One region of the Vreelandella mediterranea genome, then DNA from elsewhere that is predicted to be linked to it. Evidence: predicted binding sites of a transcription regulator. Region 1 holds the regulator's gene; each other region holds the start of a gene.
What was found. Region 1 encodes FNR, which switches genes on or off when oxygen is low (the NO sensors DNR and NnrR bind a similar motif). Its sites were predicted from a motif close to TTGATNTANATCAA; they were not measured.

Region 2: ACWFVE_RS05960 (OmpW/AlkL family protein) is a predicted target of FNR. The motif match lies at 1,783-1,796, and genes of this name have one in related genera.
Region 3: frdA (fumarate reductase (quinol) flavoprotein subunit) is a predicted target of FNR. The motif match lies at 1,997-2,010, and genes of this name have one in related genera.

What each region holds. Positions count from the first base shown of each region.
Region 1 is NZ_OZ310198.1:651,944-656,475, reverse strand. It holds gene hemN (oxygen-independent coproporphyrinogen III oxidase) at 1-888, shown strand, start outside; gene fnr (fumarate/nitrate reduction transcriptional regulator Fnr) at 923-1,663, shown strand; gene ttcA (tRNA 2-thiocytidine(32) synthetase TtcA) at 1,671-2,573, opposite strand; gene ACWFVE_RS03085 (DNA polymerase III subunit epsilon) at 2,658-3,314, opposite strand; gene ACWFVE_RS03080 (putative nucleotidyltransferase substrate binding domain-containing protein) at 3,319-4,532, opposite strand, start outside.
Region 2 is NZ_OZ310198.1:1,263,556-1,268,087, reverse strand. It holds gene putA (bifunctional proline dehydrogenase/L-glutamate gamma-semialdehyde dehydrogenase PutA) at 1-88, shown strand, start outside; gene putP (sodium/proline symporter PutP) at 229-1,719, shown strand; gene ACWFVE_RS05960 (OmpW/AlkL family protein) at 1,890-2,528, shown strand; gene ACWFVE_RS05955 (YqcC family protein) at 2,616-2,948, opposite strand; gene ACWFVE_RS05950 (DUF3549 family protein) at 3,216-4,250, shown strand; gene ACWFVE_RS05945 (ATP-dependent zinc protease family protein) at 4,347-4,532, shown strand, end outside.
Region 3 is NZ_OZ310198.1:356,681-361,212, reverse strand. It holds gene ACWFVE_RS01805 (succinate dehydrogenase/fumarate reductase iron-sulfur subunit) at 1-85, opposite strand, end outside; gene frdA (fumarate reductase (quinol) flavoprotein subunit) at 82-1,869, opposite strand; gene ACWFVE_RS01795 (anion permease) at 2,175-3,644, shown strand; gene menH (2-succinyl-6-hydroxy-2,4-cyclohexadiene-1-carboxylate synthase) at 3,656-4,435, opposite strand; gene menD (2-succinyl-5-enolpyruvyl-6-hydroxy-3-cyclohexene-1-carboxylic-acid synthase) at 4,437-4,532, opposite strand, start outside.

The sequences.
Region 1 (4,532 bases):
CTTGGGTTCAATCGGCTGAGTCTGGGCGTGCAGGATCTGGACATCGAGGTCCAGAAAGCGATCAACCGCGTCCAGCCCCGCAGGCTCACCGAAACCCTGATGGACGAGGCGCACCGATTGGGCTTTAGCTCGCTCAACGTGGACCTGATCTATGGGCTTCCGCGCCAAACCGAGCAACGCTTCGCCGATACGCTTGCGCAGATCATCGAGCTCAACCCGGCCAGGTTATCGCTTTTCAATTATGCTCACCTGCCCACGCGCTTTGCGCCCCAGCGGCGTATTCTCGAAGCCGACTTGCCCGGCGCCGATGAAAAGCTCGCCATTTTGCGCATGAGTATCGAAATGTTAAGCCAAGCGGGCTATGTGCATATCGGCATGGACCACTTCGCCCGCGCCGATGATAGCCTGACGCTCGCCCAGCAAAACGGCACGCTCCAGCGTAACTTCCAGGGGTACTCAAGCCACGCGCAGTGCGATTTGATCGGTTTGGGGGTGTCGGCGATTTCCCGGGTCGACGACGTCTACGCGCAGAACCCGGTCACCCTGGATGACTACGCAAAGGCGCTGGATCAGGGTAAACTGGCCACCTGTAAAGGCGTGCGCCTGACCCCGGACGACCTCATTCGCCGCGAGGTGATCGAGCGGCTAATGTGCGATATGCACCTGGACCTGGCGGCCATTGGCACCCGTTTCGGGATCGATGCCGAAACGTACTTCGCCCAAGCGCTGGATAACCTGCGTCAGGCCGAACGTGACGGGCTGGTGACGCGCCAGGACCTGGTATTGAACGTTACGCCGATCGGTCGGCTACTGATCCGCCACTTGGCTATGGCCTTCGATACTTACTTGACAGAGCAGTTCGCCGCACGTTATTCAAGAATATTATAAGATGCTAAGTACCCGGCCATACGAGGAGAAGGTGATGTCCATCACTGCCAGCCAACGCCGCTCGATGCTACAGGCGCCGCGCTGCCAAACCTGCAGCTTGAGTTCGCTCTGTTTACCGCTAGCGCTGCAGCTCGAGGACGTCAGCCAGTTCGACGCCATCATCCGCCGCCGCGCGCCGCTCAAAAAGGGCGAGGCGCTGTTTCATCAAGGCGAGCGCTTCTCCAGCGTCTACGCGGTCCGTTCGGGAAGTCTCAAGCAGGTAACCAGCGAAGGCAATGGCGACGACCAGCTCACCAACTTCTATTTACCAAGCGAGCTGGTCGGCCTCGACGGTATCGATGAGGAATTCTACCCGGGCAGCGCCATTGCACTCGAAACCACCACGGTATGTGAGATTCCGTTCCAGCACCTGGACAAGCTCTCCGAAGAGCTGCCCGAGCTGCGCGGCCAACTCTATCGCAGCATGAGCAAAGAGCTTCGCGACGATCGCCGGATGATGCGCCTTTTATCGCGCAAGACCGCCGACCAGCGCCTGGCGACGTTTCTCACCACGCTCTCTGATCGTTTCCGCCGCCGCGGCTACTCGCCCTATAGCTTCCGCCTCTCCATGGCGCGGGCCGATATCGGCAACTACCTGGGGTTGGCCGTCGAGACGGTCAGCCGGATTTTAAGCCGGCTTCAGCAGCAGCAGGTGGTCGCCGTTTCCGGACGCGAGGTGAACATTCTCGATATGGCGCGCTTGACCACCCTGGCCGACGAAGAAGTGTCCGCCTAACCCGCCTTTAGCCCACATTGAGCGCCTGAATACGCCCCGCCTTCATTTCCGCCTGTTTGGCTTCCAGGCCCTGGAAGTCGAACAGCGCCTGGTCGGCCAACTGCGAAGGGGCGACGTTGGTCACCGCTTTGAACATGCTTTCGAGCCGGCCCGGGTACTTTTTATCCCACTCGGCAAGCATCGCCTTGACGTTCTGACGCTGCATGTTGGGCTGCGAGCCGCACAGGTTGCAGGGAATGATGGGAAATTCCATTAGCCGCGAGAACTCGGCGATATCCGCTTCCTTGCAGTAGGCCAGCGGCCTAATGACGATATTCCTGCCATCATCGGACAAAAGCTTGGGCGGCATGGCCTTGAGCGTGCCGCCGAAGAACATGTTCAAGAAAAGGGTTTCGAGAATGTCCTCGCGGTGGTGGCCAAGCGCCACCTTGTTGGCGCCGATCTCTTCGGCAAACCCGTAGAGCGAGCCACGGCGTAGCCGCGAGCAAAGCGCGCAGGTCGTCTTACCCTCCGGGGTTTTCTCCTTCACTACCGAGTAGGTATCACGCTCGAGAATATGGTACTCGACGCCCAGCTTGTCGAGGTAGCGAGGCAGCACGTGCTCGGGGAAGCCGGGCTGTTTCTGGTCGAGATTCACCGCCACCAGCGAAAAATTGACCGGGGCGTTGCGCTGCAGATTGCGCAGGATCTCGAGCATGGTATAGCTATCCTTGCCCCCGGAGAGGCACACCATCACCCGGTCGCCTTCTTCGATCATTTGGTAGTCGAGAATGGCGTTGCCGACCTCGCGGCGAAGTCTTTTCTGCAACTTGTTGAATTCGCGCTTTTGTTTCACATCGCCTGGCTCGATTGAACTTGCCGGGGCCGGGGCCTCGGCCACGACGGGCTCGAAATGATCGGGTTGTTGCATGGTGTAAGCACTGCCGGTGATGGGTGGTGAAGGCGCTATTCTATCAAGACTCCCGCTGCCACCCAACAAAGCCTTCGAGCGCCTTCAAACCTCGAGCGCGGCGTCGCGCTTGAGCCGCATGTACAAAAGCGCACAGGCGCTGGCCTCGCCCAGAAGCGACGGCCAGGGCAGCGCCAGCCGCGAGTGGCTGAGCGCCTGACTAAAGCTTGCCGCCTGCACCTCTACCGGCGAACGCCGAGCCTTGCGCTGATAAAGCCTGGCCACATCGACCTGGGCGTTGGGCAGCTCGAAACCGAGCCGTGCGTTGAAAAGCCGGTTGATCGGTGCCAGCGCCCTGCCAAGCCCCCACCCCACCACCGGTCGGTTGCCGATAAACTCGGCAAGCGTTGCGATGTTTTCCGCCGTCGGGGGGAGCGGCGCGGCGATTCGGTGCTGGGCGATGCAGTGTCGGTCAATGGAAGGACGCTGGCGGCTGCGCTTTATTGGAGCCTCGTCCGCCAGGGTGGCGACCCAGGCACTTCGGGTATACACCTGGCGCTGGTCAAACACCACCGCCGCGATGCTCAAACTCTCGCTCTCCTGAGAAAACCTGAACGCCAGCGCCACGAACTCTTCGCCCAGGTAGGGGTGAAAAAGCCACTCGAAGGCGGAGCCGGCGAAGCGGCGCCGGTCGCTTTCGCGCTTGACAAGCGTGCGCAGCGAGCCGCCCAAAAGCGGCGCGTATCGGTCCGTGAAGCGCATACGGCTACGCGTACTCCAGATGATAGCGATGGGTCAGCCGCGACTTGAACTCCTTGACGATATGCAGCGCCTCGCGCAGCAGGTCGCGCTCCAGCGAGGAAAGATGCTGCACCACCACGCGGTTGGTCGAGGTACTCGTCGACGCATTCGCCTCGGCCAGTTGCTGGCGAAGGCGAAGCTCGGTGAAAAGCGTCAGCGCCTCGCCCAGGTCCTCGGCAAAGCGCTTCTCCAGTCGGCCGTCATCTACCAGCGCCTCGAGGCGCTCGAGCGTGCCCACGGCTTCGATACGCCGCTCCAGCGCCATGGTGCGCACGCCGTGAACGATGGGAAAGATGCCGCCCTTTTTGATATCGATGCCGTGCTCGCGCTTTTTAAGCGAACCAAACAGCGTCAGGGGGGTGGAGAAACTCAGCGCAGCGCGGGCCAGGTAGCTCAACAGCAGCTCGTCGCCGGCGCAGCGATCAAACAATGCCTGCTGCACGCGCCGGGCAAGCGCGGGGTTGCCGGCCACGGCTTGGGCGTCGAGCAGGATGGCAAGTTTCATCAGGCTGTCACCGTCGCGCCGCTCGGCCCAGCGCGCGATACGCGCTTGCCAGACCGCCACGCTACCTACCCACTCCGGGTTGGAGACCATGATATGGCCGGGGCACGGCGGGTAGCCAAGCGTGATCAGCGTATCGCTCAGGCGCTGCATTTGGGCCGCGACATCTGGCCAACTCTGATCGTCTTCGAGAATCAGCGCGTTGTCCTGATCGGTTTTGAGGATCTGCTCACCCCGGCCTTCGCTGCCCATGACCACCAGGCAGCACCGCTGTTCTGGCGCCTTTGGCACGCTAAACGTCCAGGCCTTGTGGATGATACGCGCGTTAAGCGCCGCCAAAAGCTCCATGACAAAGCGAAGCTTCACACCCTGAACCATCAACGCCTCGACGAGTTCCGGCGTGCGTTGGCTCGCCTGAGCCAGCGCTTTTAGATCACTGGCCTTCTCGATTTGTAGCCCCACCACGTAACTTCGACTGGAGAAGTAGCTCAGCACGTCGGTGAGTTCGACGATGCCGCAAAGCGTGTTCTCCTTCATTACGACCACCCGGGCCACCTTGTGCCGCGTCATCAGCACCAGCACCTCGAACAAATACTGCTCCGGAGCGGCGGCGACCAGCGCAGTGCAGGCCAGGGCGTCGATGGGCGTGGTTTGGGGCTTCTGCTCGACGACCAGGG
Region 2 (4,532 bases), 610 kb from region 1:
GCAGCGCTTCGTGACGGAAAAAACCGTGACCAACAACACGGCGGCACTGGGCGGCAACGCCTCGCTGCTCGCCCTGGGCGACGAATAAGTACCCGGCTTCTTCGAACGACGGGCTCGAAACCCTGGCGCTCGCCCCCTTTCGGGGGGTGACGTCAACTTACATCAACGTATTGCTAACAATAACGAGCAGTGTCGGAGCCTTCCGATTGGATCAACAGGGGAAATTCTATGGATACTGGCGTTTGGATCAGTCTTTTCGCGTACTTTGCGCTGATGGTCGGCATAGGGGTCTATGCCATGCGCACTTCAACCTCCACCTCGGAGGATTACGTACTGGGCGGGCGAACCTTGAGCCCCAAGGTGGCCGCCCTTTCCGCCGGCGCCTCGGACATGAGCGGCTGGCTGCTGTTGGGCCTGCCCGGGGCCATGTTCGTGTCCGGGCTGGCGTCGGCCTGGATCGGTATCGGCCTTCTAGTGGGGGCCTTTTTCAACTGGCTGCTGGTTGCCCCGCGCCTGCGTGAGCAGACGGTGCATTACGGCAACGCCATTACCATTCCGGCCTTTCTGGCCAACCGCTTTCCCACCCGGGCATTGTCGCTAAGAACCGTGTCGGCCATCGTCATCGTGATCTTCTTTGCGGTGTACACGGCGTCCGGCCTGGTCGCGGGCGGGCGGCTTTTCGAAAGCGCTTTCGCCGGGGTCATCGATCTTGGCGGGTTCAGCGACTACGGCACCGGCATCATCATCACCCTCGGCGTGGTGCTGGTCTATACCGTGGTCGGCGGCTTTTTGGCGGTCAGCCTGACCGACTTCGTTCAGGGTTGCATCATGATGCTGGCACTGATCATCATGCCGGCGGTGGTACTTTTCGGCGAAGGCGGCGGCGGCTTCAGCCAGGCCTCGCAAACGCTGAACGAGGTGGACCCCACCCTGCTCTCCTGGACCGACGGGCTGACCTTCATCGGCTGGCTTTCGGCGGTGACCTGGGGGCTTGGCTACTTCGGTCAGCCGCACATCATCGTACGCTTCATGGCGATTCGCAGCCTCAAGGATGTGCCCATCGCGCGCAATATCGGCATGAGCTGGATGCTGGTCTCCATGATCGGGGCCGTTTCACTGGGTATTTTCGGCCGCGCCTTTGCGATCCGTAATGGCCTGGACGTCGAAAACCCCGAGACGATCTTCATCATCCTCTCGGAGCTTTTGTTCCACCCGCTGATTACCGGCTTCTTGTACGCCGCGCTGCTGGCGGCGGTGATGAGTACCATCTCGAGCCAATTGCTGGTCGCCTCATCATCGCTGACCGAGGACTTCTACCGGCTGTTTTTGCGCAAACAAGCAAGCGAGAAAGAGACCGTCACCGTGGGCCGTATAAGCGTGGCGCTGGTAGGAACCGTGGCCGCCATCATCGCCTCCAATCCGGAATCCCAGGTGCTGGGGCTCGTCAGTAACGCCTGGGCCGGTTTCGGTGCGGCGTTCGGCCCGTTGATTTTGCTTTCGCTGATGTGGTCGCGCACCAACGGCGCCGGTGCCATTGCCGGCATGGTGGTCGGTGCGCTCACCGTCATGCTCTGGATCAGCCTGGGCTTTAACGGCGAATTTTTGGGTGGCCCCGGCATTTACGAGATCATTCCCGGCTTCATTGCCTCGTTCATCGCCATCATGGTGGTGAGCAGCATGACCGCGGATGCCGGTGAATACCGTCACATCGACCGGTAAACGTTGACTGATAGCTCCAAGGCCACCTTCGGGTGGCCTTTTTTATGCGCGTTTTCAATACTCTTGCGCTGAGTCAAAAACCCGCCCGTGCCAACGCGATACGCTCTGCTAACGGTTTCAAGGTTACTTTCTCAAAGCCGAGCGTCACGTTATCCACAAGGAGCAGCGCCATGGGTCGTCTCACTTTTACTACTCTCGTCACCGCTGGCCTCGCGGCGGCTACTTTCGCCGCCAGCGGTCAAGCTTTCGCTTATGGCGAGGGTGACTTCTTCACCCGCGCCGGTATCGCCAAAGTATCGCCCAAAAGCGGCAACGGCACGCTGGACACCGCGCTTGGCGATCTCAAGGTCGATGTCGAAGACAAGTCAGACTTCGCCTTCACCCTGGGGTATCGCTTTCACGACAAGTTTGGCGTGGAGCTACTCGCCGCGCTGCCCTTCAAGCATGATATCCGCTTGAACGGCGACAACATCGCCTCTACCAAACATCTGCCACCGACGCTGACGCTTCAGTACTACCCGCTGGGTGGCACGGAGTCACCGGTTCAGCCCTACGTAGGCGCCGGCGTCAACTACACCCGCTTCTCCAGCGAGCAGGTCGATATCGACGGCGTTAGCCTGGACCTGGACAACACCTGGGGCGCAGCGGGTCAGGCAGGCATCGACCTGCTGGTCGACGATCACTGGTCGCTGAACGCCGCGGTCTGGTATCTGGATATCGACAGCGACGCAACCGTGGCCGGCAGTTCCGCGGGCAGCGTCGAGATCGACCCGGTGGTGGTCATGGCCGGTATTGGCTACCGTTTCTAAACCGCCGCTTGGTGCATATAACATGTATGCATAAAAAGGCCCGGTGCTCTTGCGAGCCCGGGCCTTTTACGTGCCGAACCTTCAAGGTCAGCCTTCGGTGACCAGTTTATCCACACGTTCGACGGCTCGAACCACCAGCAACTGATCGCTGGCGCGGGTTTTTTCCTGCTGCAAATAAGCGGCGACCGCCGGGGCAACCTCGCACTTGGCAGGCATCGACGCCTTGGCATCGATCATCGTATCGAGCTTTGGAATAAACACGAAGCGCAGCCACTGGGCCAGCGACATGGTATCGACGCAAAAAGGCTGTTGGCTTTCAAAGGCCTTCGCATCGGGGGTGGGCATACGCCAAAGCTCGGCCGCTTTCATCGCGGCTTCGAGCTCACGCAGCGCCTGGTGTAGCGATTGATGAACGCTCATAAGCTCCTGGGGAGTCGGTGCATGGATAACGCATTATCCCTTTTATGGGAACAACTTGCCATGACCCGAGCGCCTGCGCCGCACCAATCGAGTTACTCACAGATTCACAGAAAACCTGCAAGAGACTGTGGATAAACTATGGAAAGGTGACGCAGAGCCACCCCCCATGGGCCTCTGACAATGTTGCTTAATTTTTAACCGGTAAACTCGGGCTGACACTGCGCGTCGGTCGAGGTAGAGTGCAGGCCTGCACAAGGGAAGGAATTAATGCAAGCACTCCATACTCTCGACGAGTTCTTTGAGCGAAGCGGTGCCGACGTATCGTTTTACCATATGGGCCGACGCGTAGCGCCCTGCGCCAGGCAAACATTGGCGAGCTTCGAACGCGGCGAAACGCCCTGGCCGGAGCCCTGGCAAGGTCAGGCGCGCATTGGCGTCGTGTTTCGCATTGGCGATATGGTCGAGCCCGCGATCTGGTTTTTGGCGCTACCTCTCGACGAGCAAGGCTTGCTCTCTCCCGCCTCTCGCGATGGCTTTTTGAACCGGTTGGTGGAAACGCTGGGGCGTAACGTGAGCACCCTCGGCCAAAAGGACCCGAGCGGCGAGCATTTCATGAAGGATAACCCGCTCGCATTCACCCCGAGCCTGCCCTTTCAGGCGGTGCTCAACGCCCGAGCGCGCTGGGCACTGGGGCTTGCCGCGAGTCAGCACCTGGAGCCCGTAGAAGCCTACTTAAGCGGTCAACAAACAATTGATTGGCAAGCGTTAGGTCTACAGGGCATTGCCGACTACACTGTGCGAAGCGACAGCGAATCCCACCACCTTCTGGCACGGGCCATCAGCGAGCAGCGCCTGGAAGACGAAGTCATTCGCGCGCTGTGTCTTTGTCTTGAGCACTGCGCGCCCGACGACGCACTGGTCAAGGCGCTGGCCGCTAAAGGTGAGCTGGCGGCCAACGCAGGGGACGTCGAAACCCTGTGCGCCTGCGTGCGAGCCGTGGGCGGTAGCGAAAACCAGGCCGCGGGCGACTGGTACAAGGCGCTGCTCGATGATAGTGCCGCCTGCGGGCCGGATTTACTGGCCGCCATCGCCGGGCGCGGTTGGGCATGGCTTGAAGACGCCGAGCGCTTGCCGCTCTTTCTAGAGCGCCTGGCCGAGCACCCAAATACTAATTTTACCGCTGCGGTGCGCGATATCGCGCTGATCCCAAGGCTAAGGCTTTTGGTCGTGATGACGCTGCGCGACGCCCCGGCAGACAGCGCCATTCAATCTCGGCTGGCGAATATCACGTCTCGCCACTAACGTTAAGAACAGACAAAGATTTTCGTATAGATACCGAGGCGTTGGCTCAACGCCCGGCTTGAATCGCTGCCCTCGGGCGCGTGTTAAGGAGCAGCCGTGAAGGAACTACCCTATCAGGCCAAAGCCGTCATCGGGCGTCGAGAAATGGTGACGCTTCCTGAGCTTGGGCTTCATCTTTGCTGTAAAGCCGATACCGGCGCGCGCACCTCGGCGCTTCATGCCGAAGAGATCGCCACCGAAGAGGACGCCGAAGGCCAGCTCTGGATCAGCTTCATTACCCAT
Region 3 (4,532 bases), 300 kb from region 1:
CATCAACCGGCAGCTCGAAGGCCTGCCAGTAGGACTCCGCCGCGTTATCGGGTACGTAGCGCTTAACGCTGATGGTCTTGTTCATACCTTGCCCCCTTTACCGGCATCCCCATAGGCCCGTTCTGCCGGGGCGGAAAAGCGTACATCGACCTCCTGCCAGTGCAGCTCGGCAGGCGCCTCGCCTTGATAGAACACCTGGCTGTGCTTGAGGTAGTTAACGTCGTCCCGCGTTTGCATCCCTTCGTCCAGACGCTGGTGGGCACCGCGGGATTCACGCCGCTCCAGGGCACCAAGGCACGAGGCTTCGGCGATATCCAGGCCACACCCAAGTTCGAGGCACTCCAGAAGCTCGGTATTGAATATCTTGCTGGTATCGTTGACACGAATCTCGCGGTAGCGCGCGCGCAGTTTTCGAATTTGTGCCAACGCCTGGGCCATGCTCTCCTCGGTGCGGTAGATACCACAGCCGCTTTCCATGGCCTGCACCATGGCATGTTTGAGATCCACCCAGTTCTCGCCGCTGCCGCCGCCATCGCAAAGGCGCGCAAGCGTGGCCTGTTGGCGCTCGGCCTGGGCGTGTAGAAGAGCGCTATCGGCCCACTCGGTGTGTGCCGCACGCCGGCTTGCCTGTTCACCGGCCAGGCGGCCAAACACCAGCAGTTCGGTGAGTGAGTTGGAGCCCAAACGATTGGCGCCGTGCAAGCCCACCGAGGCACACTCCCCGGCGGCGTAGAGCCCAGTGATCGAGGTTTCGCACTGTGGGTTGGTCTCGATCCCGCCCATGGTGTAGTGAACGGCGGGGCGAATGGGGATAGGTTCCTTCACCGGGTCGACGTTGATATAGGATTTGGCCAGCTCGCAGATGAACGGCAGGCGCTCGAGGATGGTTTTCTCACCCAGGTGGCGAAGGTCGAGATACACCACGTCGCTGTCGCCGAATTTGCCGGTGCGCCCGGCCTGCTGCTCCTGCCAAAACGCCTGGGAGAGCTTGTCCCGCGGGCCCAGCTCCATGTACTTGTTTTCCGGTTGGCCCAGCGGCGTTTCCGGGCCCAGGCCGTAATCCTGCAAGTAACGGTAGCCGTCCTTATTGAGCAGAATTCCGCCTTCGCCGCGGCACGCTTCGGTAATCAGAATGCCGGAACCGGGCAACCCGGTAGGGTGATACTGCACGAACTCCATATCGCGCAGCGCTACGCCGTGGCGGTAGGCCATCGCCATGCCGTCGCCGGTGACGATGCCTGCATTGGTATTGAAGCGAAACAGGCGCCCGGCGCCGCCGGTGGCCAACACCACCGCCTTGGCGCGCAGCAGCGTCAGCTCGCCGGTCGCGATCTGCAGCGCAATGACGCCGATGACCGCGCCTTCGTGAACGGCCAGGTCGAGCACGAAATACTCATCGAAGCGCTCGATCTCCGGGTATTTGAGCGAGGTCTGAAAGAGCGTATGCAGCATGTGAAAGCCGGTTTTATCCGCGGCAAACCAGGTGCGGGCGGTTTTCATGCCGCCAAAACGGCGCACCTGCACCTGGCCGTCGTCTTTACGACTCCAGGGGCAGCCCCAGCGCTCCATCTGCACCAGCTCCTGATAGGCATGATGAACGAAGTAATCCACCACGCCCTGCTCGACCAGCCAGTCGCCGCCGGAGACGGTGTCATCGAAGTGAGCTTGGTGGGTGTCGTCGCTGCTGGTAACCGCCGCCGCGCCACCTTCGGCGGCTACGGTATGCGAGCGCATGGGATAGACCTTGGAGAGCATTGCAATACGCTGCGAGGTACCCTGCTCTTTGGCGGCCTCGGCCGCGCCTATCGCAGCGCGCAACCCCGCACCGCCTCCCCCTACGATGACAATATCGAAATCCTGCTGACGCATGGCACCCCCTTCCGCTGGCCAGGTTAAGAGCTTACCGATAAAGCGCTCTACGGCACTCTTTTCTGGTTTGAAATTACCATACCCCGGCACGTCAAAGTTATTGACCGCGCCTTAATCCAAAGAACTATTGACACACGTCAATCAAAGGCCTTGGGCGCACGTATTACAGTCATATCTCCACCCACCGTGACGTTGCGCCGGCGTCTTTCAGGCCGCGTACAAGGAGGCCACTGACCCCCACTTTTTCCTCCCGTAAGTGATTTACGGGTAATTTTCTGACCTGACCCGCTATAAGAGAGGGCAACATGACCAGTCGTGCTCAACCCGTGCCGTTATGGAAGTTGTTAGCACCCCTTTTTGTCGCCATCGTCGTTGCCTTGATACCCGCGCCATCGGGGCTGGCACCGCATGCGTGGTACTTTTTTGCCATTTTTCTGGGCTGTGTGGTCGGGCTGATACTCGAGCCCCTGCCCGGTGCAGTCGTTGGCCTACTCGGGGTGACGCTGGCCGCGCTGCTTTCGCAATGGGTACTGTTTTCGCCGGAGCAGTTGGCAGTGGAAGGCTTCAATGCTGCCAACCAGGCCTTCGCCTGGGCGGTCTCGGGCTTCACCAACTCGACCGTTTGGCTGATTTTTGGCGCCTTCATGTTTGCCCTTGGCTATGAGAAAACCGGCCTGGGGCGGCGCATCTCGCTTTGGCTGGTGAAATCCATGGGCAAGCGCACCCTAACGCTGGGTTACGCGGTCATGATCGCGGATGCGATTCTGGCGCCGTTCACGCCCTCCAACACCGCGCGCAGCGGCGGCACCATCTACCCGGTGATTCGCAACCTGCCGCCGCTTTACGATTCCCACCCCAACGACCCCAGCATGAAGCGCATGGGCAGCTTTTTGATGTGGACGGCCATCGTGTCCACCTGTGTCACAAGCTCGCTGTTTCTGACCGCACTGGCCCCCAACCTGCTGGCCATCGCACTGACCGAAAGTGCCACCGGCCTGCATATCAACTGGGGGCAGTGGTTCATGGCGGTCGCGCCGGTGGGTATTTTCCTGCTACTCCTGGTGCCCTTGTTGTGCTACTGGCTGTGCGCCCCAGAGGTAAAAGCGGGTAATGAAATTTCCGACTGGGCCGGCCAAGAACTGGTCAAGCTGGGCCGCTTGACTCGCCATGAAATCCTTTTGGTCGTTATGGTGGTCACGGCCTTACTGCTGTGGATCTTTGGCGGCGACATCATTTCGGCGTCCCTGGTGGGCCTGGTGGTCATTTGCGCCATGCTGCTGACCGGCATCATCGACTGGAACGATATTCTCGATAACCGCGCGGCCTGGAATACCTTTGTCTGGTTTGCCACCCTGGTGGCCCTGGCCGGCGGGCTGAGCCAGGTCGGGTTCGTCAACTGGTTCGGTGGCGTGGTCGGCGGGCAGATCAGCGGCTTCAACCCCGTGATGGCCATGGTCGCGCTCACCGTGATTTTCTATCTGCTCCACTACCTGTTTGCCAGCGTTACCGCCCACGTGACGGCTTTACTGCCGGTCATGCTGGCGGCGGCCTCGGGCATCGCGGGGCTGGATATGGAGCTGTTCGTTCTGCTGCTGCTCCCCACGCTTGGCTTCATGGGCATTTTGACGCCCTACGGCACCGGCCCAAGCCCTGTCTACTACGGCAGCGGCTACCTGCCGGGCGGCCTTTGGTGGCGGCTAGGGGCGGTCTTCGGCCTGCTGTTTCTGTTGGTCTGGTTGGCGGTCGGGCTTCCGTGGCTGCTGCTGATCCACTGAGCAAAGGGCCCTTAAAGGAGCGCGCGATACCAGCTTTCCAACTGCCGCGCGACCTGGCCGGGCTGCTCGGAATGCAGATTGTGCCCCCCTTCGAGGGGGGCATGCGCTATGTGGGGCGCCGCCGCTGCCAGGCGGGTCGCCAGGCCGTTGAATTTGGCGTCGTGAAGGCCGGACAGGTAGCCGACCGGCAACGAGGTGTCTGCCAGCCACTGCCACTGAGAGGGCTGATGCCCCAGCGACGTGGCCCGCAACATGCAAGCTACGGACTTACCGATATTGTGACCCCGGCGCTTGCACTGCTGGCTGCGCGCCGCGGTGGAGAGATCGGCAAATACGGGCTGCTGGTACCAGTTGGCGAGCACGCTTTGAAGCGGTTCCTGCTCGAAGCGTATTGCCCAGCGTTCATCATGCGCAAGACGCCCCGGCCGCTCGCTTTCGGGTAGCCCGGGGTGGGCACTCTCCAGCCATAACGCTTGAAGCCCCGGCGGTTGGCGGCTGGCGTGATAAAGCGCCAGCCGCCCGCCCAGGGAATACCCCAGCAAGCAGTAGCGGTCGATGCCCCGGGCGTTCAAGGTGTTGCCCAACCAGTGATGAAATGCGTCGAAAGAGCTTACCTGCACGCCGTGGTTCTCGCCGTGGCCGGGCAGGTCCAGTGCCAGCGTCGGAATACCCTTCCCCGCCAACTGGTCACGGACCTTTATCCAGTCGTGCCGGTCGCCTAACAGGCCATGCAGCATTATCAGGGGCGGGTTGGAAGAATGGCTGGAAGAATGCCTGGTAGAGTCGCTCATATCAGGCCTCTCGAATCGCTGTGCCCAGGGCCGCCAGCTCATCCGCTACCTGCTGATGAGGCAAGCTGATTTCGATCAGCGTAACGCCGGTCTCGAG